DNA from 2 places in the Paenibacillus sp. UNC217MF genome. Region 2 is predicted to be linked to the other one. Evidence: a T-box and tRNA genes for the amino acid it is inferred to sense, from the RefSeq annotation. Region 2 holds a T-box; the other holds one or more tRNA genes.
What was found. The T-box of region 2 lies ahead of leuS (leucine--tRNA ligase). A T-box ahead of a tRNA ligase gene usually reads a tRNA of that ligase, here a tRNA-Leu.
Positions count from the first base shown of each region.

Region 1: it has a tRNA-Leu gene. The T-box ahead of leuS (leucine--tRNA ligase) is inferred to sense a tRNA for this amino acid. The anticodon was not compared.

Region 1 covers NZ_JMLT01000020.1:84,753-99,917, reverse strand. Annotated here, with positions in the region: gene BP95_RS0112580 (hypothetical protein) at 468-749, shown strand; gene BP95_RS0112575 (hypothetical protein) at 790-1,791, shown strand; gene BP95_RS0112570 (hypothetical protein) at 1,889-2,872, shown strand; gene BP95_RS0112565 (hypothetical protein) at 3,194-4,228, shown strand; gene BP95_RS0112560 (hypothetical protein) at 4,416-5,408, shown strand; gene BP95_RS0112555 (ABC transporter substrate-binding protein) at 5,459-6,784, shown strand; gene BP95_RS0112550 (ABC transporter substrate-binding protein) at 6,798-8,210, shown strand; gene BP95_RS0112545 (hypothetical protein) at 8,296-9,279, shown strand; gene BP95_RS30260 (hypothetical protein) at 9,372-10,451, shown strand; gene BP95_RS0112535 (hypothetical protein) at 10,682-11,686, shown strand; gene BP95_RS0112530 (hypothetical protein) at 11,712-12,710, shown strand; tRNA gene BP95_RS0112525 (tRNA-Leu) at 12,779-12,860, opposite strand; tRNA gene BP95_RS0112520 (tRNA-His) at 12,870-12,945, opposite strand; gene BP95_RS30255 (transglycosylase domain-containing protein) at 13,219-14,169, shown strand; gene BP95_RS33070 (matrixin family metalloprotease) at 14,378-15,165, shown strand, end outside.
Region 2 covers NZ_JMLT01000003.1:476,749-492,225, forward strand. Annotated here, with positions in the region: gene holA (DNA polymerase III subunit delta) at 1-539, opposite strand, end outside; gene BP95_RS0102320 (anti-sigma factor family protein) at 796-2,118, opposite strand; gene BP95_RS0102325 (RNA polymerase sigma factor) at 2,115-2,663, opposite strand; gene BP95_RS0102330 (ComEC/Rec2 family competence protein) at 2,892-5,516, opposite strand; gene BP95_RS0102335 (deoxycytidylate deaminase) at 5,652-6,173, opposite strand; gene BP95_RS31710 (ComEA family DNA-binding protein) at 6,289-6,867, opposite strand; gene comER (late competence protein ComER) at 7,069-7,914, shown strand; gene leuS (leucine--tRNA ligase) at 7,895-10,345, opposite strand; T-box leader at 10,450-10,679, opposite strand; gene BP95_RS0102355 (class I SAM-dependent DNA methyltransferase) at 10,898-11,659, opposite strand; gene BP95_RS0102360 (CvfB family protein) at 11,730-12,713, opposite strand; gene rsfS (ribosome silencing factor) at 12,710-13,057, opposite strand; gene yqeK (bis(5'-nucleosyl)-tetraphosphatase (symmetrical) YqeK) at 13,121-13,714, opposite strand; gene nadD (nicotinate-nucleotide adenylyltransferase) at 13,686-14,294, opposite strand; gene yhbY (ribosome assembly RNA-binding protein YhbY) at 14,316-14,606, opposite strand; gene aroE (shikimate dehydrogenase) at 14,726-15,477, opposite strand, start outside.

The DNA.
Region 1 (15,165 bases), on a different contig from region 2:
GTTGAAAACGTGTTCATAACGTTGGATAACTACACGATAATAATTCGATATTTCGCAAAATTACGAAGTTATACACATTCTAGCAATGATTCACTTATCCACACGTTGATAAGTTTCAAAGATAATTGAATCGTAAAATATTTATTCAGTGAGGGCCAGATTAGTGCCACTTACACTTTAGGTAATTTAACAACCATCCACACCTTATACACTCCAAGTTCATAATTCTTTCCCATACATCTTCATGTTCACCCATTAAAAGTTTTGAAATCCTAATATTGATGCTTTTATTTGCTTATGGGAATGAAGTTAATTGTAAGCGTATTCCCTATGTATGCACCGAGATGTCGAGGTTAAATGCGCAGAGCATCATTTCTGTTTTGTCTCTTCCTATCCGCTATGCAATGACTAATGCGGTGAAGGAAATCGTACAGCATAAAAATTCAGTTGAGGAAGTACTCAATTCTATGCAGAAGGGATTGGAAGAGAAATTAGATGCTGAGCGAGAAAAGGAAAATAAGAAAATATTCATAGTTATGGATGAAATAAAAAAGTTATCGAATGCCTGGTGCAATTTGATAACTCTTTTTTTGTATGGAAGCAGAGAAGGAAGATGTAACAAACAGTATCAGTTTTCATTTGCAAACTGGCATTACGGAGTTGGTCGTTCACATTTCATTTCTGATTTTATTCTTAAAACTTATTCATTGAATGTTAAGTTGAGTATTACATGTTCAATGTTAGCATAAAAAGAGGGTTCAAAATGAAACATAGGAGGAAATAGAACAAATGAACATTAAAACAGCAATTCTAGCATCCATGATCGTATCCAGTATGTTGGTTGCCGTGGCAGGCCCGATTCCTGCAGGGGCCGCGGCTGCGCAAGAGCATAAGCAAACGGATAATAAGAAGGTTCATATCGATCAGAAGCTGGCCGCCAAGCTGCAAAAAGCGGTAAAGCAATTTGCAGGGAAAGAGATAAAGTTACAGGAGGCTGCCGAGACTACATTTGCTACAAATGCAAAGGTTACATCGACAGATGGAAAGTACGCAGTCCACTTCGATTATCAAAAAGGAGAAGTATGGGAGATCAATGGAACGATTCCAATTGATACAATCAGCAAACAGGATCAGGAAAAGGCCCTGAAAATGCTGAAAGGAGCATACGCAAAGAAAACATACGTCTTTGATAGAGAAGCGGTCATGAAGAGGCGCTATGACGATAAAAAAGGAAAACTGCAAGATCATTATTTATCGTATGAATTGACAGGGAAAGATTTTGAAGCACTTCTGTCCAAGGATAAGCGGGGAGAGACGCCAGTAGAGTATGTCAGTCTTTCGATAAAGTTAGCCAAGGAAGAGCTCGATTCAAAGTCGCTGGAAACGGCAGCAAAGGCGATAAATGCGGCTTTCGATCATGATTTGAATGTAACAGAGGGGTCTCTTAGTTCTAACGGAGACAACTATCATATGTTGTCACTTAAGGATAATGATGTATCACTTGAGATGGAAGCAAAAAAGGGAAAGGTCTTGAATGTATTTCATCATACAAGAAAAAAGGTAATGACCGACCAAGAGATTACGACAAAAGATGCAAAGGCAGTGGTCGCTCCGCTTGCCAAGGAATTATTCAATATCGACATTTCGGGATTAGAAGTAAAGTGGGACAACCTATTTAAAGATTATTGCTTCGTTAAAGGCAAAGAAATGGTATTGAGGGCAGCATTGGATGCCGATAAGAACGTGGTGTACCTCATATCGGGTGGCACAGCATTATTGGGGGGGCATTAGACGTTATCGGACTAAATATACAGGCTCAAATGAAATACATAAATTCTAATTTTCGTTAGATGCTTAATAAACAGAAGGAATACCTAGGAGGTTAACTATGAATATAAAAAAAGCAATTCTAGCGTCTATGATCGTATCGAGTATGTTAGTTGCCGTGGCAGGCCCGATTCCTGCAGGGGCCGCGGCTGCGCAAGAGCAGAAGCAAGCGGATAATAAGAAGGTTCAAATCGACCAGAAGCTGTCCGCCAAGCTGCAAAAAGCTATCAAAATATATGCAGGGAAAGAGATCAAGCTGAAGAATTTCGGTGAGAAGATAGAATTCTCTCCAAGTGCCAAGGTTGATTCCGTAGACGGAAAATATGCTATCCGCTTTATCATTGATAACGGTAAAATATGGGAGATTGATGAAAAGGTCACAATCGATAAAATCAGTAAAGAGGATCAGGAGAAAATCTTGACAGTGTTAAAAAAAGCATATGCAAATAAAACATATGCCTTTAACAAAGAAGTGATCATGCAGCGAGGCTATGATGGCGAAAAAGAAAAACTAGGTGCGAATTTGTCGTATACGTTGACAGGGAAAGATTTTGATGTTTCCTTTGCAAAGGAAAATTCCGCTAAAGAGCTAAAAGGTACTGTTGGTGGTTTTAAGATACAGTTTACCAAGGAAGAGCTCGATCCGAAGCTCCTGGAAACGGCAGTAAAAGCGACAAAAACGGCATTCAATCATGATTTGATGGTTACAAACGCTCAGCTAACTAATGGCATTAGATGGATGCTTGAGGATAAAGATGTATTGGTCGAGATGGAGAGGGGAGAACTCACTAAGGTATCTCATAAAACGCGTAAAGCGGTAACGACTAATAAAGAAATTACGGAAAAAGAGGCTAAAGACGTGGTTGCACCGCTTGCCAAGGAATTATTCAATATGGATATTGCGCAATTGGAAGTGAAGTGGGTCAGCGAATATGAAAATTACTACTTCTTCAAAGACAAAAAACCGGTTCTGAGGGCAGCACTGGACGCTAATAAGAACGTAGTGTCCATAATAGCTGGTGTCGGAGCATTATACGGATTCTGAATAGGGCGAGTTTGGACATTAAAGAGTTATTGAATTGCATGGCGCAATTTGATAACTCTTTTACATTTGGATATTCGCATAGGAGACAATATATAAGTGCTTCGAAAGCATCTCCTGCCCAGAAAGGATATATTTATAAGACTGCTGATGAGGCAAGACAAAAGTTAAAACCGGAATATCGGAACAGCCCGCTGCAAAGCACACTTCTATGGAAAGAATAGTAGAGATGATGTCACAAATGAGCGAATTGATATTGTTATATATTGTAGGTGAATATACCAGTGGTACACCATGAGAATATAAAACATTGGAGGGTTTAGTATGAATTTGAAAAAAGCAGTTGTAGCATCCATGATCGTATCCAGTTTGTTGGTTACGCTGGCGGGCCCGACTTTTGTAGGAGCCGAAGCAGCAGGAGGAAAGAAACAAGAGCAAGCATCAAGCAGCAGTGTTCAAATTGATAAAAAGGTTGCTGCCAAGCTGCAAAAGGCTGTACAAAAATTTGCCGGCAAAGATGTCAAGCTGCAAAATGTTGGCGAACTAGTTCGTTCGACTGACACGATGGCGAGGGTTCAATCCGTAGACGGGGTCTATCAACTATTTTTTGATCATAAAACAGGACAAGTATGGACGTTGACCGGAAAAACAACGATCGACAAAATCAGCAAAAAGGATCAGGACGATGTTCTGAAATTGTTGAAAAAAATGTATTCGGGGAAAACATATGCTTTTGATAAAGAAGTGCTCCTGGAACGTTACTATGAAGATAAAAAGGAACAGTTCAGCCAAAATTCTACTTACTATTTGAAGGGGAAAGATTTTAATGCATCACTCGTTAAAAATGATCCGGATCTAAAAGATTATATTAATCAAGCCCGGATCGAATTTGCTAAGGAAGAGCTTGAAGCGAAGCTGTTGACAACGGCGGAGGAATCGGTGAAAACGGCGTTAGATCATCAATTTAACATAACAGAGGCTTATCTTGTTAGTAATACTAAAAAAAACGCATGGGAATTAAAGGACGGCAGCTCTACTCTTTACGTAGATGAACAGAGCGGGAAGGCAACTAACTTATTCCATAATACGCGCAAAAAGGTGACGACGAGCCAGACGATTACGGCAAAAGAGGCAAAAGAGGTGGCCGCTCCGCTCGCCAAGGAATTATTCAGTATCGATATAACGGGATACGAAGTAAAGTGGGATAGCTTATATCAAGACTACTGCTTCGTTAAAGATCAAGAAACCAGAGTAAGAGTGGCATTAGATGCCAATAAAAAGGTAGTGTACCTTAAATCCGGGGCAAATGCACTTTTTGGAGGGGAAGACCCTGTTGCAAGCAGACTAGATGAAGAATAATGCAAAAAGGTAAGTGAAAATCATCCATTTGAAGCATCCGAAAGGGTGCTTTTTTTAATATGCTCCGTTACTTCTGTCCAAACATTAATGTTCTCTTAATTTTTATTCATATAAAGTTTCGTGGTTAAGTTCTATTCCATTCATTAGCATTATAGCTATCAAGTGTTCCATTAAAGGAGGAAATAAAATGAACATGAAAAAAGCAATTCTAGCGTCTATGATCGTATCGAGTATGTTAGTTGCCGTGGCGGCGCCAATTCCTGTTGGAGCCGAGGCTGCGCAAGGGCAGAAGCAAGCGGATAATAAGAAGCTTCAGATTGACAAAACGATGGCTGCCAAGCTGCAGAAAGCGGTAAAGCAATTTGCGGGGAAAGAGATTAAGCTGCAGGAGGCTGCCGAATCTATAAATGATTCAGAGGCGAAGGTTACATCGGTAGATGGAAAGTACGTCGTCTACTTTAATTATAAAAAAGGTGAAGTATGGTCGTTGGACGGAATGATTCCACTCGATAAAATCAGCAAAGAGGCTCAGGAGAAGGTCCTAAAAGCGCTGAAAGGGGCATACGCAAAGAAAACGTACGTTCTTGATAAAGAAGTGATTCTGCATCGGCTGTATGATGGGAAAAAAGAAAAACTAAAAGATGACTATTCTTTGTATCAGTTGACAGGGAAGGACTTTGAAGCAAGTTGGGCGATATATGGGGGGCCAGGTTTTGTTAGTAGAGTTGCAATAAAGCTTGCCAAGGAGGATCTCGATTCGAAATCGTTGGAAATGGCAGCAAAAGCGATAAAGACGGCATTTGATCATGATTTTGAAATAACAGATGCCCAACTTCATTCTAATGGGGATAAGGTTCAAATGTTATTACTTAAGGATAACGATGTATCGCTTGAGCTAGACAAAAAAGAAGGAAAGGTCTTGAATGTATCTCATAAAAAAAGAAAAAAGGTAACGACCAACCAAGAGATTACGGAAAAAGATGCAAAGGAAGTGGTCGCTCCGCTTGCCAAGGAATTATTCAATATCGATATTTCGGGATTGGAAGCGAAGTGGGACAACAAATTTAAAGATTATTACTTCATTAAAGACAAAAAAGCGGTATTGAAAGCAGCGTTAGATGCTGATAAGAAACCCGTGTATATCGTATCAAATGGCCCAGGGTTAATGGTGGGGAATTAGATGTTAGGGTCAATTGCAAACTGTGCTTGAATAAAAAGGGAGCTAGAACTATGCATAATAGATGGAAAATTGTGATCTTGCTGCTAACTATCGTTTCCTTAATGAGCGGCTGCTTTGGCAAGAAGGAAGTGTTGGAGCCCTTGCAAGCAAGCAAAATCAAGGTGATCTATCAGGATGAGGAAGCCTTTTACCACGACTACGGGAAGTATTTTCATATGAAATATCCGCAGATTGAGGTCGAGGTTATCCCCGAGACTCAGGTGCTTCAAAATCTAGGGAAAACGATTCGTGCAGAGGATTGGGATACGGAAATAAAAAAGCTGTTGGAGAACTCCGGTGCAGACGTAATAAAGCTGGGTGATGCGAAAACGTTTCAATCATTTGCTGAAGCTGGCAGGTTATACGAATTGGAAGAAATGATCCGGCAGGACGACTATGATATGAAGGGCTTTTTGCCAGGGCTGATCGACAGAATTAAAAGCTTAGGCAACGGCAAGCTATATGGGCTTGCTCCTTATGTGGATAGGGAAGTTTTGTACTATAACGCAGCGTTGTTCAAGGAGCATCAAATCGAACCGCCGAAGAACAATATGACCTGGCAGGAAATGTTTGATTTGTCAGCGAGATTTGCCAATATCGGAAGCGGAGACAATAAGGTGTACGGGTTCTATGAATGGCATGGGGATATAGGATCCACTTTGTACAAAATTGCCGATTCCTCCGGATTGAAGCTGCTCGACCCGAAGGGAGAGAAGGTGCTTCTGAACTCAGATGGCTGGAAAAAAGCCATCAAGCAGGTAACGGATGCTGTACGCAGCAAATCTTTATTTTTGCATCCTGAAGGCCAAATTTACACACAAGAACTTAGAGATCAAGTTGCTATGGGGATAGGCAGCGCTTACAAAACTAGGGAGCTTGTATTGACCAAGCAAGATTGGAATGTAGTTACGGCTCCGGTAGATCCTGCAATGGATTCTTCATCCATTACCTTTTCTCCCATCTACGCAATTGCGGCCGACTCAGTCAACAAGCGGGCGGCTTGGGAATTCGTCAAATTTGTGAATGGCCCGGAGATGGCGCAGGCCCGTTCGAGGACATTGGAAGGTAAGCTTCCTTCACGTAACGGTTATATGAAGGATATAAAGGGCAGGAGTACGGATGCATTTTATATACCGAAGATCAGGCAGGAGAGCAGCCTTTATGAAAGTCTTCCATTCGAGTTCCTCAGATTATTTTATAAACCGCTTCGTGAGGAGCTGTTGGCCGTAGTTGCGAACGAGAAGTCAGTTGATGAAGCAGCTGCCGCGTTGGAGGTAAAAGCGCAGGAACTGCTCTTAAAAGTGCGAGAATCTGCAAACAAGGATAAAGGGAAATAGGGAGTGTAGAAACGTGTTAAAGAGTGGGAAGACCGTAATTATGCTGCTGACGATCATGTCTCTCTTAAGCGGCTGCTTCGGAGAACGGTTAGAGCTAGCGCCATTAAAAGACGGTAAAGGGAAGATCAGGGTTGTCTATCAAGATGAAGATCGGTTTTATAGTGACTATGGGAACTTCTTTAAGATGATGAACCCCGACATCGATATTGAGGTTATCAGTGAAGCAGAATTGTTTGACGAAGCCGAAAAAAACGAGGCATTCAATTTGACTGAGGAAAAGAAAAAGCTGCTCGATAAAGTTAAGCCGGATGTGCTGTTTTTGAATGAAAGCATGTTTGAGGCCTTCGCTCAAGAAGGAAGGTTGTATGATATAGAGCCGGCCATCAGCCAGGATCAATACAATTTGGACGGATTCATGCCTGGTCTTATCGACAGGCTGCGTGCAAAAGGGAATGGGAAGCTGTACGGGCTCACTCCTTCCTTCGAAACGAATGTCATCTATTATAATCGCAACTTGTTCAAGAAGCATCAAATCGAGCCGCCAAACGGGAAAATGACGTGGAAGGAGCTTATTGATCTGGCAGCGAGATTTTCGAGCGTCGAATCAGGAAAGAAGCAAGTTTTTGGATTGTATCAAACGAGAGGGCCGGCAAGTTTGATGTATGATATCGCCGCTGCATCGGCACTTAAGCTCGTTGATGCGAAGTCAGGCAAGCTGTTGATCGATTCGGATGGTTGGAAGGAAGCAATGAAGATGACGGCGGATGCCGTCCGCAATCATGCAGCCTATGCTCCTCCACCAATGGAGGAAGGAGAAGTACTTGATGGATACGATGATACTGACTTTGAGAAACATAGAGACTACTTGAAACAGTACAGCCGATCAAACGAGTTATTCTACATGGGTCAAGCGGCCATGACGATCCAAGCGCCATGGTTTGCGTCCTTTTTACGGGATATTCCCTACTACTCAAAGACACCGGAGATCGACTGGGGCATCGCGGCCGCGCCTGTTAATCCTGCTAAGCCCGATGAATCGGCTTACGTGAAATTGTCAGAGATCTATGCCATATCTGCGGATTCTCCGAACAAGCGGGCAGCTTGGGAGTTCGTCAAATTCGTGAACGGGCCGGAAATGGCGCAAGTTGCTGGGAAGGCAATGAACGATACGCTGCCTACGCGATCAGACTATTTCAAGGATTTTAGGGGGCGGGACACGGAGGCTTTTTACCTCCTGAAGCCAATGGAAGCTAGCAGTGTGTCAGATAAAAAAAGTATTCCACCAGGGTTCCAAGCTGAATTCGATTCGTTATTGTCGGATGCGCTGAAATCCTTAATTAACCAAGAGAAATCGCTGGACAATGCGGTTGCCGAGCTTCAAATCAAGGGGCAAGAAATAATAGACCAATTGCGGGAAACCAAGTAGGAGCAATAAGCGAATTAAGTTGAATCTAATTGTTCAATGTTGGCATGAAGAGAGTACTCATGTATTAATACATAGGAGGATTACTATGAATCTAAAAAAAGCAATTCTAGCATCTATGATCGTAGCCAGTATGTTGGTTACTGTGGCAGGCCCGATTCCAACAGGCGCCGCGGCTGCACAAGAGCAAAAGCAAACAGATAACAAGAAGGTTCAAATCGATCAGAAGCTGGCCGCCAAGCTGCAAAAAGCAATCAAACAATATGCAGGGAAAGAGATTAAGCTGAAGAGTGTCGGCGAGAAGATAGAATCCTCTCATGATGGTGCAAAGGTTGAATCCGTAGACGGAAAATACGCTATCTGCTTTAATGTTGGAAATGGTCGGATATGGCAGATTGAAGAAAAGGTCACAATTGATAAAATTAGTAAAGAGGATCAGGCGAAAGTCCTGAAAGTGTTGAAAGGGGCATATGCCAATAAAACATATGTCTATGCTAAAGAAGTGATTATGCAGCGAGGGTATGATGGTGATAAAGAAAAGCTAGGTGTAAGTTTGTCGTATAAGCTGACAGGGAAGGACTTTGAGGTATATTTCTTCAAAGAGAATACTGCTAAAATGCCGAAAGATGCAGTTAGTGCGTTTACAATAAACTTCACCAAGGAAGAGCTCGACCCGAAGTTGTTGGAAACGGCAATCGGAGCAATAAAAACAGTATTCAATCATGATTTGGAAGTTACATCCGCTGACCTAAGACGCTTTACATGGACACTTGAAGATAAGGACATATCGCTTGAAATGGAGGAGGGAAAGGTCACTAACGTATTTCATAAAACACGTAAAACGGTAACGACCAACAAGGGGATTACGGAAAAGGATGCCAAAGAAGCGGTTGCTCCGCTTGCTAAGGAATTATTCAATATGGACATTGCGGATTTAGAAGTGAAGTGGGACAGCACCTTTAAAAATTACTACTTCATTAAAGACAAACAACCCGTATTGAGAGTAGCACTGGACGCCAATAAGAACATAGTGTTCTTAACATCAGGTGTCAGAGCATTAAGTGGGTTCTGAATAGGGAAGGTTTGAATATGAAAGAGTTATTGAATTGCATAGCGTAATTTGAGAGATAAATATCCATACAATCATACATAGGGGGAAATAAAATGAATATCAAAAAAGCAATTCTAGCATCAATGCTTGTATCCAGTATGTTGGTTGCCGTGGCAGATCCAATTCCTGCAGGAGCAGGGGCTGCGCAAGAGCAGCAATTGGATCGCTGGACAATTCAAATAGATCCGAAGTGGACGGAAAAGCTGAATCAAGCGGTAAAATTATTTGCCGGAGAAGACGTGCAATTGCAAAAGGTAGGTAAGCTCGATTTCAATAATAAGAATGCATCTAAAATAACAGAAGTGCGATCTGTAGATGGTAAATATTCATTACAATTTGATTATGATACAGGGGTTATCTGGACGGTAAGCGGCAAAACCGCTACTATTGACCAAATCAGCAAGCAGGAACAGGAAGACGTATTAAAGTGGTTGAAAGCGATATATCCAAAGAAGAAGTATGCATTTGATAATGAAGTTGAGGTGATTCACCAATTTACGGATGAGAAACTCTCAAAAACGTCAAAAGCAGAGGTTAGAGAGGAGAAGACGTACGAATTGAAAGGAAAGGATTTCTCCGCTTCCTTACACAAATTAGATGGCATACCAGAACATATCGGTCATATCACGATTGACTTTGATAAGAAAGAGCTTGATCCGAAACTGCTGAAAACAGTTGTTGATGCTGCTCAAACTGTTTCTACAAATAAGTTTGAAATGACGACTGCTCAGCTTCGCGTCGATTTATCGCCAATTATCTCAAAGAATAAACCCAATATAACATGGGTGTTCCATGATGGCAAAGTTACGATTTATGCAGATCCCAATACAGGGAAAATCAATAGTATCTACAATGAGCTTGGAAAACAAGTACGCGAAAATAAAGGCATTTCCGAAAAAGAGGCGAGAGAAGCGGTCGCCCCAATAGTGAAGAAAGTATTTAATATCGACATGAATGGATATAGCGTGAAATGGGATGGAACAGAAAGGGATTTTGCTTTCACCAAGAAAAATGGCATGAATGTAAGAGCGGCATTGGATGCAAATAAAAAGGTCGTGTACATTCGAGTCGGAAGAGCTGCTGCTCCTGGGATCATTAGGTATGCAGCGGATTTGGAAGTGAAACCCCAATAAGCGTCTGCAAACGAACCATATTCATTATATTTTGACTCCGTATCGAATAATCCACTGGCTTCTTTGCGTCGGTGGATTTTTTTATTTGAAACCATTTTCATTCAGAATAGTAGAGATGATGTCACAAATGAGAGGAGTGAAATTGTTATACATTGTAGGTGATCACCATTTTACTGATAAAAAACGTTCAAAAACTTCAAAAGTAGGGTGAAACATAGGAGGGGTTTAGTATGAATTTGAAGAAAGCAGCTCTAGCATCCTTGCTCGTATCCAGTATGTTGGTTACCTTGGCAGGGCCGATTCCTGCGGGTGCCGGGACAGCGCAACAGTACGAACAGCAGCAATCGAATAGTAAGACGATTCAAATCGATCAGAAGCTGGCTGCCAAGCTGGAGAAGGCAGTAAAACAATTTGCGGGCAAAGAAATTAAGCTGAATTTGCAGGACGCTTCCCAACCTATCAGCGATCTGGTGCAGGTTAAGTCGGTAGATGGAAAATATAGTGTGAACTTCAAGGAAAAAACTGGAGAAATTATTACGGTTAGAGGCTATCAAAGCATCGATAAAATCAGTAAGGAGGATCTGAGCGAAGTCCTTAAAGTGTTAAAAGGATTATACCCAAAGAAAGACTATTCATTTGATAAAGAAGTTCATGTCGATCTTAACGATGTAGAAGCAAAGACACCTTTTAGCATGTATGCGTTAAACGGGAAAGGATTCTCTGCCATACTAATGAAAAATTATCCGGGATGGCCGACAAAGATTCATGTTGGAGCCCAAATCGAAGTTGCCAAGAGCGAGCTTGATCCAAAGCTCCTGGAAAAGGCAGCTGAGGCAGTAAAAACGGCTTTAGGCCATAATTTTGATGTGACGAAGGCTTGGGTTGGAGGTACGAATAAAAAAAGTACATGGAAGCTTAAAGGTGGTAATATTACGCTGTCTTTGGACGCAAAGACAGGGGAAACCGAATATATTTATGATATTTCGCGAAAACAATTGATGACGAACAAAGAGATTACGGAAAAAGAAGTGAAAGAAATAGTCGCGCCAATTGCAAAGAAGTTGTTCAATTTGGACATTCAGGGGCTTGAAGTAAAATGGGACGGCTCTGCAGGAGATTTCATCTTCAATCAAAAGAAAGATACGAAAATGACCGTTGCATTGGATGCCGATAAAAACGTAGTTTATATGTTTTCTGGAGTGAGAATGCTTCTGGAGGATTTAGAAAGAGATTAAACCTTAATACAAAGGAGAAGATAATATGAATCTAAAAAAAGCAATTTTAGCAACGATGCTCGTATCCAGTATGTTCGTTACACTTGCGGGCCCGACCTTTGCAGGAGCCGAAGCAGCAGGAGGCAAAAAGCAAGAACAAGCATCGGGCAGCAGTATTCAAGTTGATAAAAAGGTTGCTGCCAATCTGCAAAAGGCCGTGAATCAATTTGCAGGGAAAGAGATAAAGTTGAAGTTCGAGAAGGCCTTTAAACATCCATTTGATCTGGCAACGGTTCCTTCGGCAGACGAATTATACAAAGTAGATTTTAAGCCAAGTACAGGAGAACTGATCAATATTAAGGGGATTCAAACGCTTGATAAAGTGAGCAAGGATGATCAAAAGGAACTGCTGAACAAGTTGAAAGGGATGTACGCCAAGAAAGCCTATGCATTTCATAAAGAGGTTCAAATCACTCAAAGCTATGACAAAGGAAAGGTTTCACAAACCTTTTATATATTAGAGGGAAAAGACTTCATGATTTCTTGGATGAAATATCCACCTGGGCAATCGAAGAATAAAAATTATATTGGAGCAGCCGTTATTCAAGTAGACAAGAACGAGCTAGAACCGAAATTACTCAAAACGGCAGCGGATGCAGTGAAAACAGCTCTCGATCAGGAATTTGAGGTGAAGAAAGCAGAGCTTGGTTATTATGCTGGCGCTAAAGGTGATATATGGAAGCTCAAAGGTGATCATATTACTCTGGCGGTCGAAGCAAAAACAGGAAAGACAGAGTATGTATATGACGTTGCGCGAAAACAAGCAGACACGGCAGTAACAGAAAAAGAAGTGAAAGAAATAGCTGCGCCGATTGCCAAAAAATTGTTCCATATGGACATTCAGGGACTTGAAGTGAAATGGGATAAATCAGCGCGTGATTTCTATTTTATTCAAAATAAGGAGACAAAAATGTCAGTTGCATTGGATGCTGATAAAAACGTAGTTTATATGTTTGCTGGAGATAGAATGCTAATGGAAAAATGAAGTGAATGTGTATAAAAAAAGAGTTATCGAATCGCTTAGCGCGATTTGATAACTCTTTTTTTGTCGTATACCGATGGCCGGACTCGAACCGGCAAGCCTCTCGGCACCGCATTTTGAGTGCGGCGTGTCTGCCAATTCCACCACATCGGCAAAATGATATGGGGCGATCGAAGGGAATCGAACCCTCGAGTGTCGGAGCCACAATCCGATGCGTTAACCACTTCGCCACGACCGCCATATTGATTGCTCAACAGAATCTTAATTTAACATACTTTCGACATGATTTGCAACAAGGAAAATATACCAACAACATTTTTTGTGACTCACTCGTCTTCTATTCATAGAAAAGGCGTTTTCTGCTTTACTTTCACCTTTTCTTTCATCATTGTAAGCTGGCTGCAAGTCAATTCGATGTCATGGCATGAGGTCAACGTATACACTGTACGTAAGGGGTTATGTTTCAAAATGAATAATAGCTCTTACATATAAGAAGGGGAGGCGGTTACGAATGAAAAAACAAAGAAAAGGACATCTGGTTCAAGCATCGGTATTTATGCCTCTGCCTGCTCAGGAAACAATAGCACATCGCAAGGTACCGAGTGCGTCCCAAGATGAGCCTCATCGTCCTACGAAGAAAGAAACAACTATGATACATGAACAAACGGAAACGATAGCACAACCTGCCCATACGCCACACCGAATGAAGTGGAAGCGTTGGGTCATATATAGCTTGATCATTGCAATTCTTACCCCGATTATTGGGTGGGTAGGGATGGCGGCAACAGGGACGGCCTGGATTGATCAAGGCAAGCTCATAACGTTCCGTGAGCAGATTGCACAAGAAGCGACTACAGCCAAGGGACAGCATTTGGTTCAACTGGAGCATATGGCTTCCTTTATACCGCAGGAACTGATGGCCATTGAGGATCATCGCTTCAAGCTTCATCCCGGCATTGATCCGATCGGGCTGGCGCGGTCAGTCTGGATAAATGTGACGAAGCAGCAGAAGGCACAGGGCGGCAGTACGATTACGATGCAGCTGGCGCGCAACTTGTTCTTAACGCATGATAAGACATTTTCCCGCAAAATGAAGGAGATGGCGATAGCGGCCAATCTGGAGTGGAATTTTAGCAAGCAAGAGATTTTGGAAATGTACCTGAATAAAGTATATTTCGGACATGGACAATATGGCATCGAGAATGCAGCACGCTATTATTTCGGCAAGACGACACGAGTCAATGGCGATCTTCCTACGGTTAACAAGGCAGAAGCAGCGATTCTCGTTGGATTGCTTAAGGCACCTGAGCGCTATTCCCCGTCGAAGAATATGAAGCTGGCCCTCCAGCGTCAGCATGTTGTATTGAAACGTATGAAGGATTTAGGCTGGATGACAGAGGCAGAGCGCCAAGCAGCGCTGAAGACTCCGATTGGTGTCGTTGTCCACAGTAAAGGGAAATAAAGAAAGAAAAGGCACACTTGATCAAGCTCGGATGAGCTGCGGCAGGTGTGCTTTTTTTATTTTTACTCATGGAAGCGCTGAATGACGTGATTAATTTTCGTGCAAAAGCAATTTTTACAGGAATGAGACATATATATGAATCGGCGCCTATGAAATCTTTTACAGGAAAATAAGATGATGTATGAAAATGAGCAGGGAGGAATAAAGGTTGAAAAAGAAATTACTAAGTACGGCTATGTCTATGGTTCTTGTCTTTGCACTTATGGGAACTGCTCAGGCAGCGACTCCTGAGAATCCATGGAAGTTCAGCTCAAGCTCTATCCAGTTCTACAATGATGGTTCCAATAGCTTCTATAAAGGCATTTGGAATACAGGAGCAAGTCGGTGGAGCGGGACAGGCAGTGTTACAATGGGGACAGGCACGAAATATGATTTTCGGGCAGGAAATCAGAAGGTATCGCCAACGAAAGATAATGATTGGGATGGAATTTGCTACACTACATATTCGAATGGGATTGCCTCCAAAACGCGTGCTTGGGTAAATGAATACTACACAACCCAAAGTCGATATTCCCCTTCTATTACGGAGGGAGTTGCCACACATGAATTAGGGCATGCATTGGGCCTTGCACATAATGACAGCGAACCGTCGGTCATGAAATCTTTTACCTTCTGGTCTGATGGATCGCTTGCTAGAACCAATACATCCCCAACATCTGCTGATAAGGACACGGTTAAGAAGAAATACGGGACGATTGCTTTATCGCAAGCGAATCCATCGACTCCCGTTGTGCATATTGACGCTAGTTGGGCTTATGGGTACAGAGACTATACAGCACTCGCCAACGCTGTTGATGCAATCGTAGAAGGACAGGTAGTGCAGGAGAACGGAGTTCGCAAGTCAGGGAGCGGGGCGCCTGAAACGTACCGGACAGAATCCGAGTTCCAGATATCAGAGGTAATCAAAGGGAATGCTTCTCTCAGAAATAGTACGAT
Region 2 (15,477 bases):
CCTGCACTGTTCAGAATTGCACGGATAGCCTCATCCTCGATCGAGCACTCATGCTTCTCCGCTTCCTTGCGAACCCACATCGTCAGCTCGTCTGCGCTAAGCGGCAGGAAAGGAAGCACTGCTCCAGCTGTCTTGGCTTTCTTAACCGTCTTCTTCCGTTCATCCAGCTTGTCCGCCTGCACGAGAAATACAACAATGCTCGTGTCCATTGGATTATCCATATACTCAAGCAATCGCTCCGTCTGATGCTCAATCTTGCCATCCTTCCCAGATGCGAATACTGTCGAATCCTTCACCAGAATACATTTGCGTGGAACTAGAAACGGCATCGTCTCCGCCTCTGCAACGACTGCCTCAACCGGGTGTTCCGAAGTATCCATCTTCATAATTGCTAATTCACGATTATCTTCACCGACTGCATGCTCTATTAAGAATTGTACGAACTCCTGAATCCGATATTTTTCAGTACCGTACAGAATATAGATAGGGCGCGGAAAGCCGCGCTTAATTTCCTTGACGGCTGCTTTAATATCTACCAAATTGCTAGCCTCCCCTTACGATATAACGAACCTCATCATAGCAGACTTTGACACAAAAACAAAGGGACTGGCACAACATCACTGTTGCGCGAGTCCCTTTGTCCCCTAACATCTATAATAAACATTTGCCACGAAGCTCTAGAAACTCCGCACAAATGGTCATTCGACGTACGGGAAAGCATTCTGTCTTCTTGATACCATACTATACGCAAGGACGTAACAATGTGTGCATGATAGCCCTGCATGTAAGCCCTTTTTATTTCGATTGTTGAATTGTTCCTTGAATGACTTCTTTCTCCGCTGGATTGCCTGCGTCCACAATCGGCTCGAGCGCATCATTCTTCAGTTCATACTGGAGCTTACTCGACTTCCCATCCTCTCCGGATGCGACAACTGTCAGCTTCGAGCTGTCTGCCGACCAAATCAGCTCAGATGGCTTCTCTGCTACAGCAATCGTCTGCAGCTTCGTTCGCTCCTGACCATTTAGCTTATAGAGCAGCAGCTGTCCATTGTCCCATGTCGCCATAAGGCTACCGTTCGGTGCCGTCGCTTCGGCTACAGATGTAATAGAAGGGCCAACAAAGGAATTAATTTCCTTCTGTTCTGGCATCTTATCGCTTCCATCCTTCTGAGGCTCTTTCGGCGGCTCTTCTGCCAGAACCTGTTCTGTATCCTTCTGCTGTGGATCCTTCTTCGCATCTTGTTTCTGCCCATCTTGATTTGGCGGCTGTTTGTCTGCATCCGGTCTTGTTCGCGTCTGTCCACCTGCCACAGAACGATCTGCTGAAACTGTCTCCTGATCCTTCTTAGGATGAGAAGTGCTTTCTTTCTTCTCCACATCCTTCGGTGTCGGAATGCCGATCTTCTGTTGGGATGAGTCTTTCATTTCCTTCTGTCTATCTTGAGTAGACTTCTCCTTATCCGCTTCTCCCGTTTCCTCTGTTGTCGCATATGAAGAAGGTTCGGTTGAATTGTTCTGTGGATCGTTATTCGACGGTTTTTCCTTCATCGGAGAGCTAGATTCGGATTTCGTAACTTGAGAACTATCGGATTTGTCTGCAGTCTCGGTCTTCATGAGCTGCTCGTTCCTAAGCTCACTAAACTCGCCAGCCTGTTCCTCTGTAGGCGGCTTGAAGTTGACAATAAATAGACCAAGCACAAGCCCTGCTGCGATGACAGCGCTGGTCGCACGCCAGCGGATTCGTTCGAACCAACGTTGCTGAGTTGATTGAGGCGTCGCAGTTCCCTTGACGATACGCGGCTCGATAGGCGATCCAGTCGCTGCATGGCCTGCTGACACAGCCTCTTGCGGATATGCTTCTGCATTTGGTTCGACCGCAGCTAGCTGCTCATCTCGATCAATGATATCCAGCGCTGGCATAATCGCATCAACTAGGCTGAATTTCGGCTCGACCTTAGGCAGCTGAACTAATTCCGTATGGAGTCGTTCCAATCGCCTAGCCATCTCACTGCAGGCGGGGCAATGGTTAATATGCTCAGTCAGAAGGTGCTGTTCCGAATCATTCAAGTCTCCATCCAATTTCCGCTGCATAAGTTCCATCACCTCTGAACAGTTCATCCTCGCACACCACCTTTCTCGTAATCTTGCAGCATAGTCTGCAGCTGTTGTCTGGCGCGGAATAGATATGATTTCACCGTATTGAGAGGCAAGTTCAAGCTATCAGCAATTTCGTTATACGAGAAATCTTGCAAGTAGCGAAGAACAACGACAGCACGGTGATGTTCCGGCAGTTGATCAATCGCTTCTCGTATATCCTGCGCTGCATGGGAGGATAGGACATCCCTCTCTACGCTTTCATTGCCAAGGAATGTGAGATTATGCTCCTCTATCGATACAGTCGGCTTCGTGCGGCGGAATTTGTCGATGCAAATATTCGTCACGATGCGCTGTACCCAAGTCTTGAACTGTGCTTTCTCCTCATACGATTGAATTTTAGTATATATCCGGATTAAGGCCTCTTGGGACGCGTCCAGTGCATCCTGCTCATTATTCAGTATGTAATAAGCAGTTCGATACACATATTGTTCGATTTCCCGCAAAAGAGTGATAAGCGCGTCTCTATCGCCAGACTGAGCGGATCGAATGAGTCCTGGCTCTACCACCTTGATCCCCCTCTCTTGCATATCCATTGACGTGAGAACGTCTGAAATGGTTGCAGATGATCGTTACCAATTTGTAGATTAATTTTAATACTTGAAATTCCCATCAATAATTCAACATTAGCATAGCAAAAAACACCCTGAAAAGCATATCAAATTGTCACGAAACTTAAAAAATAGAAGAAAGAAACAGGAAAAGAGCACGTCGCATGACGTGCTGTCTGCTCCATTCTATAAATGTATCCTATCACGCTTCGCCCTCACCTTCAAACCACTAGGCGTCAGCTTGAATTGGATCTCCCCTTCCATATCTGTTCGTTTCACAGGAACCTTCGCATCATGCAGTGTATCCAGCACCTTCGGATGAGGGTGTCCATATCGATTATTGCGCCCTGCCGATATGACCCCTATCTGGGGCTTCCATTGCTCAAGCCATTCAGGTGTAGTAGAGGTTTTGCTTCCGTGGTGAGCCACCTTCAAGACGTCGATAGACTTCGATTGCTGCAATGCAACACGCTCGAGCATCTGCCTCTCGCCATCGGCTTCCAGATCTCCTGTAAGCATGAATACCGCCTGCTTCCTACTTGTTGGATGGGTAAGTGTCAATTGGACGACAAGGGAGGCCTCGTTCTGATTGTCTTGAAAGTAAAGGGTAGAACCATCCGTCGAAGGATAAGGATACATCACCTCTAAGGAGCTCCACGAATCTAGCTCCCATCGCTGGCCTGCTTCCCATTTGCGAATAGGGATCCCTTGATCAATCGCAGTGCGGTATAGACTGTTCATCGAGGCGGAATACTTCCATGTCCCGTTCATAATGAACTGCTTCACCGGGATATGCTTCAGTACAGCTTGCAATCCCCCAGCATGGTCTTGATCGGCATGCGTTAACAGAACAGCATCCAATTCTCTGATGCCTCTCTGCTTCAACAACGGAACAACTACCTTCTCCCCTACCTCAAAGGGCACTCTGCGTTCCCTCCAGCGATCTTCTGGCTTGCGAAAATTCACAGTACCCCCGCCATCAATAAGCATGTGTTTGCCCGAAGCCGTTGAGATTAAGATGCTGTCACCCTGACCGACGTCGATAAAACTAACAACTGCATCATTCGAACGCCCCATGGAATATCCTTGCAGCACGATGAACCCAAGCAAGCAAGCGGCTGCAAGCGCAATTGCTCCTCTATATCGATATCCGCCTGCCGGGATCTGGATAAAATCGAGCGGTTGTGTATCATCAGCATGGTTCAAATTATGCCCTCGATCTCTTTCTCTGCGGTTAATCTGCCTCGCATCCCACCAACGCCGAACAGAAGTCAGCGCCAAGGCGAATCCGAGATAGTAAAGAGCGATCCACCATAATGGAGGGGTCGGCCATATGATCGTAGCACCTTCCATTTGTGCCAGCCAATACACTAGTTGGAACGTAACCTCATTCAACCGTTCAACAAGCCAAACGATCGGTACTGCCGCAGGTTCATATAGTGAACCGACAATCAACGATACTGAGCCAATTGGCAGCACAACAACGCTGACGAGGGGGACAATAACAAAATTAGCCAAAAAGGACAACAGCGAAAATTGATTAAAGTAATAGACAGTAAGAGGCAGCGAAACAGCTTGTGCAACCAGTGTAACCGAGAGCGAACTGGCCAATGTCCGCGGCAAAGAAGCCATTAGCCTCATAGCGAGGGGAACAAATAAAATCAGCCCAGCCGTGACAATAAAAGACAATTGAAATCCGACCTGCAGTACATAACGAGGCTGCCATACCGCCATGAAAATGAAGGCAGCTGCCAGAAGATGCAGCCCATCCTTCAACCAGCCTCTCTTTGCCCCATAAAGGGCTAGGAAAGCCATCATACCTGCACGAATAACCGATGGCGACGCCCCCGTCAACAATACATACATCGGGATGAACCCCATCGTGATCGATATGCCCGTCTCCTTCGTCATGCGCAGCAATCGGAAGAGATACAATAGAGCTCCGATAAGTACACCTACGTGCAATCCAGATATGGCGAGTATATGGGTAAGTCCCAACTGCGAGAACTGTTGATAAATATCCGGATCCATATCTCCCCGTGTTCCCAGGATAAGCCCTTGCATATAGCCGCTATGGGGCTGCTTGTACATATGCTCCAATATCGCCGCCAGACGCTCCCTGCCTTGATCCACATATGCCAGCATTCGATTCCACATGATAGTAGGTGCATAGGAAGAGGTCGTCTCAAGTGCTATTTGCGAGGTCATATGCTGTAAACCCGACACCCTTAACAACCAGTCGATTTGTAAATTATGTAAATATTCTCTGTAGCTGAATCCGCCAAAGTTCCCCGCATCACCGGGGATCTCAAGCTTACCTTGTATACGCACCAATTGCCCTCGGTTCCATTGATGCACCTGTTGCAGTTCCTGCTTACTAGATAGCTTGATTTGAACTAACAGCGTCTCCCGTACACTTTCCATTTGCTTCATTTCTGGAGTTCTCCAGCCTGTAACTCCGAATTGGAACTGCATCCGATCTCCGTCCAACTCCGGCGAGGTTAGGATCACCCCTTCCCATTCTCCGTTCAATTCTTGTACCTGCTCTACATAAGAACTAACCCCCTCATCCGACCAGACACTATCTCCACTCTTCACCGTCAATTGATAGTAGAGTAGAGCCATAAGCAGCAGCAGCGCATACAAGACTGCTTGCATACGTCTGCACCAGCCTCCTAAGACACAAAGCGGCAATACCAGCACAATCCCGAGAGCTGCAATCCAAGCTTCTCCATTCGGGAGGACTGCGCTTAGATGGAAGCCTCCGGCAATCATACAGGCAGCCACAACCAACGGTCGACGTGCCAGCATATCATCCCCCCTGCCCATATACAAAAAACCTCTATACTCGCAAGCACTGCTCTTCGCATTTAAATACGAAACGAACAGTGCTGCTTGAGCACAGAGGTTCTTCCTCATCCCTATTCACAACGATACATTTATCATTTATTCGCTAACTTCATCCATTACCGACTCTGCCGGCGGATGATAATGATCAAGTTGACGGAACACAATTCCTTTATGCTCCATCATCGCAGCCACTTTATCGCTGTCCTTCAAATAAGGACGGTGATATACGATCTCGACAACACCACTGTTGGCGAGCATATTGGCACATGTCCAGCAAGGCTGATCCGTCACGTATACCGTAGATCCCTCTCTATCATTCCGATCCGTGAATAGCAGCAAATTCTGTTCTGCATGGATCGTGCGAATGCAGCGCTGCTTCTTAACCATCTGCGCTTCGCCGTCTACGACAACTTTCTCATATTGTTCTGCGATCATGCAGCCAGCCTCACTGCAGTCAGGAATCCCCATCGGAGCGCCATTATAAGCGGTACCAAGCAGCTTCTTGCCCTGTACGAGCACAGCGCCCACATGCCGCCTTGGACAGCGCGAGCGAGTAGACACCATATAGGCAATATCCATAAAATACGTATCCCAGTCTTTGCGCATAGTCGTTGTCATAACTCCAATCCCCATTCTTCTGCCTTTGTCTATGTTGTGTATGTTATCCTTATTGTAAGCAGGCCTGCGCATTCATGCAACTAAAGACATCACAATGTTGCACATTTCACGCATTTTATTCCACACGTACCTGATCCCGGATCTTGGCCATCATCTTCTTGCCGATTCCCTTCACCTTCATGAGATCGTCAACGTGGCGGAAGGCCCCCTTCTTCTCGCGATATTCAATGATTGCTTTCGCTTTACTCGGGCCAATACCTGGAAGTGTCACCAGTGCAGATGCATCAGCTTCATTAATGTTAAGAAGTTGGGATACAGCTCCCTTAGCTCCCTTGTTCCCAGACGCACTGGAATGCTCCTTCTCCGTCTTAAGGACATCCGTTGAAGGAAGTAAACTAGCGGCCTCCGATTGTCCTCCCTTTCCCGCATCAGCACCATCATCCTTATGGGCTACTGTCGATACGGAAGACTGCTGCTTGTTCTGTGCATGTTGTTCCGCGGCGGGAGTCGACTTCGAAGACATCTTCGATTCCGTGATCTGGGCTTCCTTCCCTTCAGCAGTCATTATCGAATCAATCTCATCATTCAAATCCGTCCAAGTCCCTGCTTGCAGTGACCCTTGCGGCTTCACCCATATCCACATACAGATTGCAACACCGATTACTGCTAGACTCATTGCAATTAGCCATCGCATTGGCAATGCTCTGGTCTTCCTCATTCCTTCTCTCATGTCACCACACCCTTCGTCAGCGAATGACGGCATAATGGTCAACCATGTCATCATATGGATCAATAAGCTTGATAAACTTGTGTTCATCACAAATGAATACGAAGTGAACATAATCACGTCCTACGACAACAGCGGAATAGGCAGAAGCAAAGGGAGGGAACGTACTTGAAAGTCGGGTTTATAGGTACGGGAAGCATGGGGTCTACAATCATTGAAGCACTTATTCAATCAGGTGCATTGGAACCATCTCAGCTTATCGCGAGCAATCGCACGAGGAATAAGGTTCAACAGCTGGCTGCGCAATATCCTGGGCTGCAATTGGCCAGCAGCAATGTAGAAACTGTACAAGAAAGCGATATCGTCTTTTTATGTGTGAAGCCTTCAGAATTCAAAGCCGTTCTGAACGAAATCGCACAATATGTAAAGCCTTCTCTCATCGTTGTATCGATAACGAGTCCAGTGCTCATTAGCCATTTGGAGCGGCAGCTGTCCTGCAAGATAGCAAAAATTATACCAAGTGTTACGAATTATGTATGGAGTGGAGCATCCTTATGTATGTATGGAAGCAGAATTCAAACAGAAGACAGGCTACTATTGGAACAGTTGATGATGTCCATAAGTCGTCCAGTTCAGGTATCCGAGCAGTATACGCGCATCACTTCGGATATCTCAAGCTGTGGGCCGGCATTTATCGCCTTTTTCGTGCAGAAATGGATAGAGGCTGCAGTTGAAGTTACAGGAATCGAAAGGAATGAGGCAGAGCGCCTGGCCAGTGAGATGCTGCTTGGTACTGGCAAGCTGCTAACGGAGGGAGGATTCAGCCTGGAGCACTTGAGACAGCGGGTAGCAGTCCCCGGCGGCATTACCGCCGAGGCGCTCCGTCTGTTGGATGGTGAGCTGGATGGGGTATTCCAGCAGCTCATTCAAGTCACCCATGCCAAATATGAGGAGGATCTACACAAGGTCGAATCCCAACTATTTGGCGAAGAACTTAACCGACCACAATGTTAACAAGTCTGCCTTTTACTGCGATGACTTTGCGAACCGTCTTGCCAGCGATGGCATCCTGAACGTTCGCGAGGGACATCGCTTTTTGCTGCATTGCTTCTTCGTCAGCATCTGCTGCTACATTTGCACGGCATACAATCTTGCCATTCACTTGAATAACAATTTCTGCTTCCGCATCAACTGTAAGCGACTCATCATAAGTCGGCCACGCAGCGTACGTAATCGACTCTTGGTAGCCAAGACGCTGCCACAATTCTTCCGCGATATGTGGCGCGAGCGGTGCCAGCAATTGAACGAAGTTCTCCATTGCTTGGCGTGGAAGAACCTCTGTCTTATACGCCTCATTGATGAAGATCATCAATTGACTGATTGCTGTATTGAAGCGGAATCCTTCTATGTCTTCCGTCACCTTCTTGATGGTCTTGTGCCATGTACGAACGAAGGCCGGATCTGCTCCATCCGTTCCGTCAGCAATCTTGCTGTTCAGGGCTCCTGTCTCCTCGTTAATGAACAAGCGCCAGATGCGGCTCAAGAATCGGTAGCTTCCTTCTACACCATTCGTGTTCCATGGCTTCGTCGCTTCCAGTGGACCCATGAACATTTCATAGATGCGCAGCGTATCTCCGCCGAACTCGTTCACAATATCATCTGGATTGATGACATTGCCGCGGGACTTAGACATTTTCTCGCCATTTGTACCAAGGATCATCCCTTGGTTAACAAGCTTCTGGAATGGCTCCTTCGTATCTACGACACCAAGGTCGAACAATACCTTGTGCCAGAAGCGCGCATACAGCAAGTGAAGAACCGCATGCTCAACGCCGCCAATGTACAAATCAACTGGAAGCCATTTCTTTTGCTTCTCTTTGGAGCAGATTTCATCGTTATTGTGCGGATCGATGTAGCGCAGGTAGTACCAGCTGCTTCCCGCCCATTGCGGCATTGTATTCGTTTCACGGCGAGCTTTCATGCCCGTCTCTGGATCAACTGTGTTCACCCATTCGTCTACATTCGCAAGCGGAGATTCTCCAGTTCCTGATGGACGAATCTGATCGACATCCGGCAGTGTAAGCGGAAGTTCGGATTCCGGTACAGGCTTCATTGTTCCGTCTTCCAGATGAAGAATTGGAATCGGCTCTCCCCAGTAGCGTTGACGGCTGAACAACCAGTCGCGCAGGCGATACGTTACCTTGCCTTCGCCCTTGCCTTCAGCTTCAAGCCATTCAATCATGCGCGCCATTGCAGCCGCATTGTCCATTCCGTTCAGGAATTCTGAATTCACATGAGCTCCATCGCCGGAATATACTTCTTCCTGTACATTGCCGCCTTCAATCACTTCGATGATCGGCAGGTCAAATTGCTTCGCGAATTCCCAGTCGCGCTGATCATGTCCAGGAACAGCCATAATTGCACCTGTACCGTATCCAGCAAGCACATAATCCGCAATCCAGATTGGAAGCTTCGCTCCATTCGCCGGGTTCACCGCATAGCTGCCTGTGAATACACCCGTCTTATCCTTCGCCAAATCCGTACGCTCCAGATCGCTCTTGCGTGCCGCCTGCTCTTGATATGCCTTCACAGCAGCTTGCTGTTCAGCCGTCGTGATGCGTTCGACAAGCTCATGCTCAGGAGCCATGACACAGTAAGTTGCACCGAACAGCGTATCTGGACGAGTTGTAAAAACAACCAGTTCCTCTTCGTGACCGTCGATTACAAAGCGAACTTCAGCTCCCTTGGACTTCCCAATCCAATTGCGCTGCATGTCTTTCAAGCTCTCCGGCCAGTCAAGCTCATCCAGATCTTGCAACAAACGCTCTGCATACTCCGTAATCTTCAATACCCACTGACGCATTGGCTTACGAATAACTGGGTGGTTACCACGCTCCGAACGGCCATCGATGACTTCCTCATTCGCAAGTACTGTACCGAGGGCTGGACACCAGTTAACAGGAACTTCTGCAACGTAAGCGAGTCCTCTCTTGTACAACTGAATAAAGATCCACTGCGTCCACTTGTAATATTCCGGATCAGTTGTGCTGAACTCACGATCCCAATCATAAGAGAAGCCCAAGGACTTGATCTGACGACGGAAGTTGTCGATATTCTTCACCGTGAATTCACGCGGATGCTGTCCCGTATCGATCGCATATTGCTCAGCTGGAAGGCCGAATGCGTCCCATGCCATCGGATGAAGGACATTGTATCCTTGCATGCGCTTGTAACGAGACATGATATCTGTAGCCGTATATCCTTCCGGGTGTCCTACATGAAGTCCGGCGCCAGATGGATATGGGAACATATCCAGTGCATAGAAATTTGGCTTGTTCTCATCTTCTGTCGTTGCAAATGTCTTATGTTCATCCCAATAGGATTGCCATTTCGGCTCGATCTGCTGCGGCACGTAACCGTGCGGCTGCTTCGCTTCTTGACTCATGCTTACTCCTCCTACGATGCCCAGACGGCTGCTCGCGCATGTCCGTCATACTTGTGGCAATGAATAAATGTGATTAAAAAAGCCTCCCATCCTTAGCGATAATCGCTAGGGACGAGAGGCATTATTCCCGTGGTACCACCCTAGTTAGCGGACAGCATGCTTTGCTATCCACTCCCTTTACACCATTAACGCTGGCAATACGTCGCAGCTTACCGCTCCTGATTCTGCTGCGCGACTCTGAGGTGAGTTCGCTTCTGCACCATCACCGGCTTGCACCAACCGCCGGCTCTCTGAAGATGGGACCTGAGGTACTATTCCTCTTCGAAGTCTTTCCATTCTACCTATTCAGCTTGAATATGATTATGATGCATCCAAATAGATGCAAGTAGCTATATCATAATGAAAAATTTTCTTATTGTCAATGATCGCCATGCAACTCCAAATCTTTCTTGTTCATTCGCCTTGAATTGAGAAAGTAACACCGAATTCTACATCTCACGACGGATCAATGTGCATATCACATGCATCTTCAGAAACTATGCACATCTATCTTTATGGCTTCACTGCAACAAAAAAGATTCGGCGCGACTCTTCGTCCGGCGACTGCCATTCAAAGTCCGCAAATTGCTCGACATGATCGAAACCAGCTTCTTTCAGCATACGTTCTAACCAGTCTGGATCATAGGCGCGTTCAACATGCTCCTCGTCAATACGCTCGTACAAGCCTCCAGACTGCTGACGAACGAACAAGGTCAGCTGGTGCTCAATCTCCTGGCGTTCTTCATCATAATCCGAAAACCAAATGTAAGAGATATCTTCATCATCATAGGCAAAAGGCTGGGTCTCCGCATAATGTTCGAATTGACGGACATGAAGCACATCGAACAAGAAAACGCCGCCAGATCTCAAGTTGTTATAGGTAGCTTGAAAAGCACGCTTCACGTCGCCCTCTTCTGTCACATAGTTCAAGCTGTCACAGAACGAAACGACGGCATCCGCTTCTCCAGGCATGGCCCAATCGCACATATCTTGATTCACCCAACGCACGTCGCCCTTCAGCGGTCCAGCCTCTATTCCCTTGCTGCTCGCAATTGACAGCATCGATTCTGAAATATCGATGCCGATTACATCATAACCGAGCTTCGCCAGTGGCAATGCCGTACTCCCGGTTCCACAGCCAAGGTCAACGATGGAACGAACCTGGCCGCTTCCAAATCGTTCCCAAGCCTGCCGAGCAAATGACACCCACTGGTCGTATGGCATGTCCTCCATTAAGCGGTCATAAACCTCCGCTACACGCCCATATGAAATCATCTATCTTCACTTCCCCTGCCGGAGGTTGTTCCCTCATTCCATCATTCGTAATGCATGTTGAACGAACGACTTAGCGTGCATTGTCGTTGCCGTACGAGCGAGCCTTATGTGCTTCACGCGCTTCGGCTTGTGCCGCCGACAGTGCCTTGTGAAGCTGTGCCGTATCCATTGCAGCAGCCGTTTCCGTCAATTCGGTCCAATTTCCATTTTGACGAATGAGACCTGCCTTCATCAAGCGGCCGATAGCACGCTTGAATGCTGACTTGCTAATGCCGAAGCGCTGCTTCACAATATCGGCAGGCGTCTCATCGGAATATGGCATTGTGCCGTTTGGGCGCTCCTTCAAGAAGGTGAACAAGCGTTCAGCATCTTGATCCATGCCGACTTCTTTGCGCTCTGCCATCGTTACATTCACGCGCCCATCCTCACGGACATGCGTAATGCGAACACGGACAGACTCACCAAGACGAAGCAGGCGCGGACGGAGTGATTCATGAATGAATCCAATAACACCTTCTCCAACAGGCGCGCCATCTACGACAACGAACGTTCCCATCTTGAGAGCACGGTACACGACCGCATCGCGCCATGTGTTGTTCCAAGACTCAGGAGCTGCGAACATATAAGGTACCAAATCATCTTCACGAGCTGGCAGTGCAATAAGTCGTCCGTAGCGATCCTGTTCCATCCGGACGTATACCTCATCGCCAACCTTCGGGTGAAGCGGTTCGAACTCGGGAAGCTCTCCCTTCGGAAGCAGCAGTTGACGCCCAATCCCCATCTCCAGGAAGCAGCCGTACTTCGGATGAATATCCGCTACCGTAAGCTTAGCAATCTCTCCGAGTGTCAACAAAGGACGCTTCATTGTCGCAGCAATGCGATCTTCCGTGTCATAGTATAAAAACACTTCCACGTAATCGCCAGGCTCTACTTTGCCCGTAAGCTCTGTATAATGCAGCAACACGTCCTGCTCTCCGTTCGTCAAGAAATATCCGTACGGAGATACTTCACGGTCGATTATTAATCGTTGAATCGTTCCTGCTTCCCAAATCATGCAAACTCCACAACTTTCGCATCGGACCACAGCTTCTCAATGTTGTAGTACTCGCGTTCTTCGCGGTGGAACACGTGCACGATTACGTCGCCCAAATCAATGAGAACCCAGCGTGCGGAGTCAAATCCTTCTGTACCGCGCACGTGTCCGCCTACTTCATGCACACGCTTGCGAATTTCATTCGTAATCGCTTGAACTTGTGTATCCGAGTTCCCGTGGCAGATTACGAAATAATCTGCAATGAGGGAAATGCCTTGCAGGTCAAGCGCAATAAGATCCATCGCTTTCTTATCTTCAGCCGCACTTACGGCGATTTCGAGCAATTGTTTAATGTTGTCTGCCATTCAATTACCTCCACATTGTGTTTGAGCCATTCTTATTTTTGTATTTCTAAGCCCATTTCGTGATTAAGTTGCTGACTGTTCAAGTTCTGCCTCCAGTTCGAGGATCAGCCCATTGCGAGCATGGATCGTCAGCGGGAATACCCGGCGGCGGCGCTCAATCAAGAATCGAATGGTCGAGTCAAATCCGGCAATTAACGCCGCATTTAGATTCTGCTCCGCCAGTTCACGTATATGATTAACTCCAGGGAAATCCCGCCCTGGCTCGATGTAATCTGCCAGACACACGACCTTATCCAGCAGGGTCATCTTCTCTCTGCCGGAAGTATGGTACTTGATTGCATCCAGTATTTCTACATCTTCAATTCCATATTCATGCTGCGCCACATGTGCGCCCACAGGCGCATGCCATAATTGCTTGTCATACTCCAGCAATTCGGATGGCATGTTATGTTCCCGAATCATCTGTTCCATTCGATCTGTCTGCCAGTACTTTGCTACATCGTGCAGTATGGCGGCGATATCCGCCTTATTCGGGTCTGCTCCATACTTCTTGGCCAATTGAACGGCTGTTGTCATAACCCCTTGCGTATGCTGCCATCTTACAGCTGGCATCTGGGATTGTACAGCCTCAATCAGTTGTTCGCGCGTCCGATTCATATAGACCCCACCTTGCTATATACTGTTGAACCTCGTCCGGCACAATATACTTGATCGATCGCCCTTCGGCCAATCGCTGCCGAATATCGGTCGATGAGATATCCATCTGCGGCATCTCGCTCTCGATGAGCCGAGAAGACCACGCAGCAGGCAGCTTGGCAGCATCCCAGCTTGATCCAGGACGATGCAATCCAACAAATTGAATCTGCTCCATCAGCTCATCGATGTGATGCCACTGGGGCAAGTAAGCGACCATATCGCCGCCGATAATCCACGCCCACTTGACGTCGGGATACTCCCGGCGCAGCCCATGGACAGTGTCTAGCGTGTAGGATACACCGCCATGCTTAATCTCCCAGTCGCACACTCGAAAATGCGGATTACTTTGCACCGCCAGCCTCGCCATTTCCAAGCGCTGCTCCGCAGAAGCAGCTGGTCGATGCGCTTTATGCGGCGGCACATGCGCTGGCATGAACCATACCTCATCTAAGGAAGCTGTCTCCCTAGCGCATTCCGCTGCCACTAGATGCCCGAGATGAATAGGGTCAAAAGTCCCGCCCATGATCCCTACGAACTTCATTCGGTAGCCCTCCAGTGATCGTTATGGCAGTTCAATCTGCTTGTTATCCGTCGATTCCTTGTACAGCACGATCGTTTTGCCAATGACTTGAACAAGTTCGGATCCGGAGCGTGAAGCAAGCTCCTCTGCGATTTCGCGCGGATCTTCCAAACAATTGTTCAATACCGATACTTTCATCAATTCGCGTTTCTCGATTGCATCCTCAACGTGACGTACGAGTTGATCATTCATACCGCCCTTGCCTACTTGGAAAATAGGCTGCAGATGATGTGCAAGAGAGCGAAGATAGCGTTTTTGTTTACCCGTTAGCATATAAGTTTAACCTGCCTTATCTATTCATGAGTGATAGTATTGAGCCTCTTTCCATGTCTGGAACGTGCGACTCCTTCGTGCCTAAATGTCTTCTGTATTAGAGTATCCACATCTTGAAATTAGGATTGCAGCGTCTCAAGTACGCGCTGCCGCATAAGCGCTGTCGGCGCCTTCAAGCTTGTCCACAATTCAAATGCGATTGCCCCTTGATGAACGAACATGCCGAGCCCATTATGAATCCGGCACCCCTTCGCCTTTGCTGCCTGCAGCAGGGCTGTCTCTAGTGGATTATAGATGATGTCACTTACAAGCATATGGGCTTGCAGCCATTCCGCGGACACGGGTGACGCCTCTATATGGGGATGCATACCGACGGAAGTCGTCTGAATGACGATATCAACATCGTTCGGCGCAATTGCAGGCGCATCGCCCAACATAACTGCTCTTACGTTGCCGAATCCCGACAAATCGTCTGCAAGTGACTGCGCTCGCTCCACCGTACGATTTGCAATGACGAGCTCCTTGCAGCCCTCTGTAAGAAGAGCGTGCGCAATCCCCCGAGCCGCACCGCCAGCCCCTATAATTACAATGCGGGAGGATGGGATATCTGCTTGCATCTCTTCCTTCAAAGAACGAACATATCCAAGACCATCCGTGTTGTAACCATGCAGCTTGCCGTCACGTTGGACAATCGTATTGACCGCACCAATCACCTGAGCGCTGCCATCAATCTCGTCCAAATAAGCCATCACCCGCTCCTTATGCGGAATGGTGACGTTCACCCCTCCGAGACCAAGTGCGCGAATGCCTGCTACGGCATATTCAAGCTGTTCTGGCCTTACATGAAATGCAGTATATATCCCGTTCACTT